DNA from 3 places in the Nosocomiicoccus massiliensis genome. Region 1 is predicted to be linked to each of the others. Evidence: riboswitches for the same ligand, from Rfam matches in the RefSeq annotation. Region 1 holds a riboswitch; each other region holds the start of a gene.
What was found. A riboswitch is a leader RNA that binds a small molecule or an ion and turns the genes downstream of it on or off. The one in region 1 is predicted to bind thiamine pyrophosphate.
Positions count from the first base shown of each region.

Region 2: it holds a riboswitch for thiamine pyrophosphate, as region 1 does, so the genes downstream of both, thiT (energy-coupled thiamine transporter ThiT) here and tenA (thiaminase II) in region 1, are expected to answer to the same signal.
Region 3: it holds a riboswitch for thiamine pyrophosphate, as region 1 does, so the genes downstream of both, CJ229_RS07175 (hydroxyethylthiazole kinase) here and tenA (thiaminase II) in region 1, are expected to answer to the same signal.

Region 1 covers NZ_CP136964.1:437,958-440,235, forward strand. The annotation lists gene trpB (tryptophan synthase subunit beta) at 1-545, opposite strand, end outside; TPP riboswitch at 1,047-1,142, shown strand; gene tenA (thiaminase II) at 1,216-1,887, shown strand; gene thiW (energy coupling factor transporter S component ThiW) at 1,888-2,278, shown strand, end outside.
Region 2 covers NZ_CP136964.1:1,601,581-1,603,858, reverse strand. The annotation lists gene CJ229_RS08410 (IS256 family transposase) at 1-664, shown strand, start outside; gene thiT (energy-coupled thiamine transporter ThiT) at 933-1,481, opposite strand; TPP riboswitch at 1,511-1,598, opposite strand; gene CJ229_RS08400 (metal-sulfur cluster assembly factor) at 1,689-1,997, opposite strand; gene CJ229_RS08395 (Cof-type HAD-IIB family hydrolase) at 2,100-2,278, shown strand, end outside.
Region 3 covers NZ_CP136964.1:1,366,841-1,369,118, reverse strand. The annotation lists gene thiE (thiamine phosphate synthase) at 1-72, opposite strand, end outside; gene CJ229_RS07175 (hydroxyethylthiazole kinase) at 69-875, opposite strand; TPP riboswitch at 919-1,013, opposite strand; gene CJ229_RS07170 (FAD/NAD(P)-binding protein) at 1,048-2,278, opposite strand, start outside.

The DNA of each region.
Region 1 (2,278 bases):
TATTCAAGTGCAGCGTCTACTGCTTCAGTTAACGTACGATTCCCCTCTTCAACAGCGACAACTTTTGCACCAAGAAGTTCCATTCTAAAGACGTTTAATCGTTGTCTACGCATATCTTCAGCACCCATAAAGATTACGATTTCCATATCGAACATCGCTGCGACAGTTGCACTTGCAACTCCGTGTTGTCCAGCACCTGTTTCAGCAACGAGTCGTTTTTTACCCATTCGTTGTGCAATTAACGCTTGCCCAATCGCATTGTTAATTTTATGAGCACCTGTATGGTTTAAGTCTTCACGCTTTAAATAAATTTTAGCGCCGCCAAGTGTTCTCGTTAAATTTTCAGCGTATGTCAGTGGTGTTTCACGACTTGAGTATTCTTTTAAATAATAATTAAATTCCTCTTGGAATGATTCATCATGTTTTAATTCGTTGTACACTTCTTTTAATTCTGTCATAGCCGCTTTTAATTCTTCAGGTACAAATGCACCGCCATATTCTCCAAAAAATCCATTGTTATCTGCTTCAGTTTGAATTTTATTTATTGTGTTAATATTCATTATTATAATCTCCTTATTTTTAATATTATTTAGATTTATCACGATGACGCCATCGCTTAAATTTAAACTCACAATAATTATTTAATAACACTGTCATCACTCTCCTTATAAAAAAACGCGCAATTTGAATCCTAAAAAAGGACGCAAAATGCGCGGTGCCACCTATATTAACAGTAAAACTGTTCACTCATTCAATCAAAAAAGCACCACGTAATAATATTCGTAAGGACGATATTATTTCGCGGTGCCACCTTAATTGCTTTTCTTATCAATATTTAGTTAAACATTATTCGCCCAATTCAAAATAGCATTGTACATGTTCGCATCTACCACATGTTTTCTGACTGCTACAACAACTACTTTTACTTTTACGAATAAGTAATTATTATATTAAACGCTCTATTTTAAATTGTCAATAATTTTTCATCTTTTTATATTTATAAGACAAAATGTAAAAAGTATAGTATACTTCGGTTGTAATCAAATATTAAGCACATGGGGAGCTTCGGCTGAGAAAGATAAGACCTGACCCACAACCTGATCTAGGTAATGCTAGCGTAGGTGTTGTGTATATGCATGCTTATTTTGCATGTGTTTATTTCACAAGCCTCCTCTAACGGAGCTTTTTTTGTGCAAATAAAAGGAGAATTATTTTATGAAGTTTAGTGAGAAAGCTCGCGAATTATCAAAGAAATTCTGGGATGGTAGCCACACGCATCCGTTCGTAACAGGGTTAGCTGACGGTACGTTAAGCGATGAATCATTTAGATATTATCTAATACAAGATGGCTATTACTTAATCCACTTCTCTCGCCTATTTGGTGAAATTGCAGATCGCGCAGAAGATAAAGAAATTAAAGATATTATGACGCGTAACAGAGAAGATTTAGAAGCAGGAGAAATCGCTGTTCGTGAAGATTTCTTTAAAGATCAAAATATTTCGGATGAAGAATTTGACAACACAGAAGTTGCGCCGACAGCTGATCACTACATCGCTCATATGTATAGACAAATTGTAGAGTCTGAAGACTACATTGGCGTTGCGGTTGCGGGGATGTTACCTTGCCCTTGGTTATACCAAGATATCGGTGCTGAATTAGTGAAACATAAGTCTCCAGTACCGATCTACCAAAGCTGGATCGATACGTACGTGACAGACGAGTTCAACAACTTAACAGAAAGACATATCGATCTTTGCGACAAATTATACGATAAAGCAAACGACGACCAAAAAGAAAGAATGTTAAACGCATTTTATATGAGTGTCAGATTCGAGTACTTATTCTTTGATATGTCATATAAACAAGAAGAATGGGTGCAACTTTAATTGTCGACAAAGAAACTGACAATCATTTCAATATGTATAGCATTAAACACTGTATTATCTTCAGTGATTAGAATCGAAGGTATGGCACCTATGTCAACAGTATTTAACATTATATTTGCCACATTTGGTACATTTTATGTCACTCTAATCGCACTCGTCACAGCAATTTTAAGAATGTTTATCTTTAACATTCCGCCACTTGCTATAACAGGCGCTTTATTTGGTGCGATTTTAGCCGGATTATGTTACAAATTCACAAAATCCATATTTGGAGCATGGTTCGGGGAATTCGTTGGAACAGGAATCATCGGATCGATTGTATCCGTACCTATTATGCAATTCTTTATGGACCTAGACTCAAATGCAGTTTGGTTCTTATATACGCCGAGAT
Region 2 (2,278 bases), 520 kb from region 1:
TGAGAATCATAGAATCGTCTCTAAAGCTGTGTATATTGCGCTCGGTATTGGTGTAGATGGTCATCGTGAAGTACTTGGGTTTAAAGTGGATGATGCTGAGAGTAAGAATCACTGGGGACACTTTTTACGTGACTTAAAAAATCGTGGATTAACACAACCAGAACTCATTACTTCAGATTCACATCAAGGTTTAAAGCAGGCGATTCAAGAAGAGTTTCCGGGCACACCTTGGCAAAGATGCACAGTCCATTTCTTAAGAAACATTACGAATGTAATGCCTAAAAAAGGTTCAACTGTTGCGCGTCAATTATTGAGAGAGATTTTTCATACGACAACACCCCAACATGCACGAGAAGCAAAAGAGAAGTTTTTAGACTTTGTATCAGAGGATCCAAGATTTAATCACGCGGTAGAAATTTTAGAAAGTGGATTTGACGATGCGATTCAATGTTTAATGTGTCCAGCGGCTAGACAAAAGTTTTTAAAAAGTACAAACGCACTCGAACGACTAAATAGTGAGTTAAGACGTCGTGAGCGCGTTGTTAGAGTATTTCCAAATATCGAGTCTGCATTTCGTTTAATTGGCGCACTTCTTCTTGATGCGAATGAAGCCTATAAAGAAACAAATAGAAAAGTGAGCGCGTTCGTGGAAGCTAAAGAATAACAGAGAGATTTTTTATTTTACACAATATTTAAGACTTGACCCGCAATTCGTTTTTCTGTTAACGAGAACTCTATTTCGTTCATGCATTTTACCTATTCGTTAACAAGATGAAGCACGCGTTCACGCAAAATGACTTTATGTAAACATCTTAATCATTTCATGAACAAAAAGAATCTAAACGTCAACGAAAAATAAAAGTCGTTCATGTAAATCTAATTTACGTTAAAATAAAAAACCAGCCGAACTTTTTAAGTTCGACTGGTATTTTTTATCTTTCTTCTGGTACAAATAATCGCTTTGCGACTGAGTATAAAATAATAACAATTGCTATACATACTGTCGTATTAATTAAGAACGTTGTACCATTAGCAATTAAGCTATATAACCAAGCTGGTTGGCCTTCTGGTGCGTAAATCCCCCAGAAAATCCACCCTGCAAAAAAGTGCATCGTGTAACGTAACAGAATCGCTAAAAATGAAAATGCAACAATTGATACTAAGTTTCTATACTTAGATGCCACTCCAGCAACTCCGAGAATACCGAATGCGAGTGGATATTCTAAAATAAATTGTACCGGATGTATGTAGTTCCCTGCCGCATCTCCTGTTACAATTTGTAAAATCGCCCAGATTAAACCTCCGAGCACCCCTGCGCCGACTCCACGTCTAATCGCAAGAATTAAAATTGGTACCATTGAAAAACTAAAGCTGTACGGCCCAATTTTGAATGCAGAATCGATCCAGTCGATTCCCATACTTAATGCAGCTAATATCGCAATTTCCATCATTACGACGAGCTTGTCATTAGATCTTGTCATAAATACACTTCCTAAAAGTTTACTTATGAATCAATCGCGTATCATATTCCTTCGCGAGAATTACCTCAACAGGTTCAAGGGTATAATCTCAGCAATTATGCACCCCTTATGATTCATAGCAATTAATAGTATATTGTAAACACACTTTCCTATCAACTCTCTTTTAGAAATTAAAAAGCGCTCAACATAATGTTGAGCGCTTAAATATTATGATACACCTAAAGCGATCTTCGCATAACGTGACATATTATCTTTTGTCCAAGGTGGATTCCAAACAATTTGAACGTTCACGTTTTTAACTTCCGGTAATTCTAATAATGATTCTTCAACCATTTGTACAATCTCTGGACCCATCGGGCACCCCATTGACGTAAGTGTCATTTCAACACCCGCATTACCATCTTCATCTAAAAACACACCGTAAACTAAACCTAAGTTTACAATATCTATACCGAGCTCTGGGTCAATAACGTTTTCTAACGCACCGAGCATGCTTTCTTCCATTGCTTTATCCATATTCTGTCACCTCGCATATATTATCGTATATTCAATATAACAAATATTAAACAACTAGTGAATAATAATGCTATTATTAAAGTAGTCGAAAGGATGATTTTCATGAAACCGTATCTTATATGTTTAGATTTAGACGGCACGTTACTCACTGATGAAAATACAATTGGAGACTATACAAATCGTGTCGTTCAAGAATTAAAAAGACAAGGACACTACGTCATGATTACTACGGGGCGACCGTATCGTGCGTCAGTTCCTTACTATAAAGAGTTACGATTAAA
Region 3 (2,278 bases), 750 kb from region 1:
GATCGATAAAAACTCATCATCGCTATAATCATAGCGTCCTGTCACTAAATATAAACTTAAATCGAATGTCATACGTATTCTCCTTTAACTTCTTTCGTCCAATCTGTATCTTTTAATAGAGATAACTCGTTTAATAAATGAAATCTAAATTCGTTAAGACCACGACTTTTCTCTGCTGCGACTTCACCGCAAATGTTAAAATAACTGACTCCGTTAATACATGCGTCTACAGGATGAAGACCACTACCTAAATTCGCAGCTATAAGCGCACCGACCGTGTCTCCAGTTCCAGTAAATTGACCGTTATATTCGACGCCATTCGATAGTTTTACTACATGATCTTTACTGACGATAATATCGACTGGACCTGTCGCTAAGAAGACTGTGTTTTCATGCTCTAGTGTTTTATCTTTTAACGCGTCGATTAATTCCTCTAAACGGTCCGCTTTCGTATCCTCTTCACCAGCATCTACCCCTCGGCCATGGCTCTTCAGTTTACAAAAAGCACGCATTTCAGACATATTGCCTTTTACTACTGCCGGCTTAAGATCAACAAGTGCGTCACCAATACTATTTCTAAACTGACTGACGCCGTATCCGACTAAATCAACAACGACTCGCTTTTTATGAGAATTCGCACGCTTCGCTGCATGTACTAAATGTGTCGCTTCATTGTGTGGTAGGCGCGCTAAGTTAATAAACAATGCGTCTACGGCTTGAATTACTTCATCTTGTTCTTCGATATGAGCGGCCATAATCGGTTTTGCACCGACATAGAGTAAACTGTTTGCGATCATTTCTATAGAAATCTGATTCGTAATACAGTTCACGAGCGGGCTCGATTGAAGCGGAAACCCCGGTTTAAAATCAAACAAAAAAAGCACTCCTTAATTATTTTCATAATTTCGGAGTGCTCAAAGAAGCCCTAAACATTTGTTACCTACGCCAGCATTATCTGTACAGGTTCAATGGGTATAATCTCAGCCACAAAAGTAGCACCCCGAAATGTCTATATTATTTTCTTTAGTATAACACATCAGTCGTCATTCATTGGATAATTTTGTCAATCGAATGCGGTATTTTCTTTAATATTAAGTTCACACCAGAGTTATTGATGTGCGTTGTAGATACTAAGTTCCCGTATAATTTCATAGTATCTAACACACCAGCTTTAGAGATTACCGAAAACTCGGGGTATGTAATCTTTATACCGCCAAGCTCGTCGACTTGTAGAATCCCCTTTTCAATAAGCGTCTTCACTAAAGGTGAAGCGTTGTTTTCATCGGCTAAATTTTCGCCACTTAAGTTTGGACCGACCGCACTCACCATAACGTCTGCTGAATAACTACCATCTTCAGAGTTGATAACAAACTCGTCATCATAACTAATATCTTTTACTCCCGATACGTAAGTTAATTGTCCTGCTTCAATTAGTTCTACGATTTTTTCAGCTGTCATTTTCGGAAATGGTCCCGTTAATTGGCCGTGCGTCCCTTTTATATGCTTAATGTAGTACTTTTTATCCTCTATGGACAAATGATTCCACACTTCTCGAAGTACTTCTGACATTGCTTCAGCGATTTGTTGAACTACACCGAGCGTATCTAAATGTTCGAGTTGATATGTGAGAGAATCGAGGACCGGCATGTCATTGAGCTCTGTTAAAAGATGAAAATCTATACCTTGCTTCTTCGTTTCTTCTTTAAATATATCGACGATTGTTTGAATCGTGATGTCTCTATTTTGTTTTAGCGCTTCTACGTCGATATCGACTTCCGCTTCATTTCCTCTAATGAAGGGCACTGTGCCACTTCGTGACGTCACTAAAATATCGTTTTTATAGTTATTGTGATGTAAATACATAATAATATCGAGTGACGTTAAGTTTGTCCCAATCACTCCGACAGATTTCGCGTTTAATAACACCTCACTATTGCGTTCTATCGGAAACGGTGTTGCGATATATTTGTCAATTTCTTTTAAATTATAAATATCCGTTTGAGGCAACTGACCGATACATAAGTGTACGATATCGACTTCGTATTTTTCATCTGCATGTATGATATACGTCTTTTCTATTACATCGATATCATCGACGACTGTCGGTACGAACGTCACTCGGCTATCTTTTACATACTCTGAAAACACGTCTTTAGAATACTCACCAAATTCTGGTCGCGTAATAAATTCGTGCTTTAATAAGTCCGGATTATTTTTCTTTAAATATTTGACGTATTCTTTTTTATCGTCCCACGGTGCGAGCGTCATCTTTTTTAGT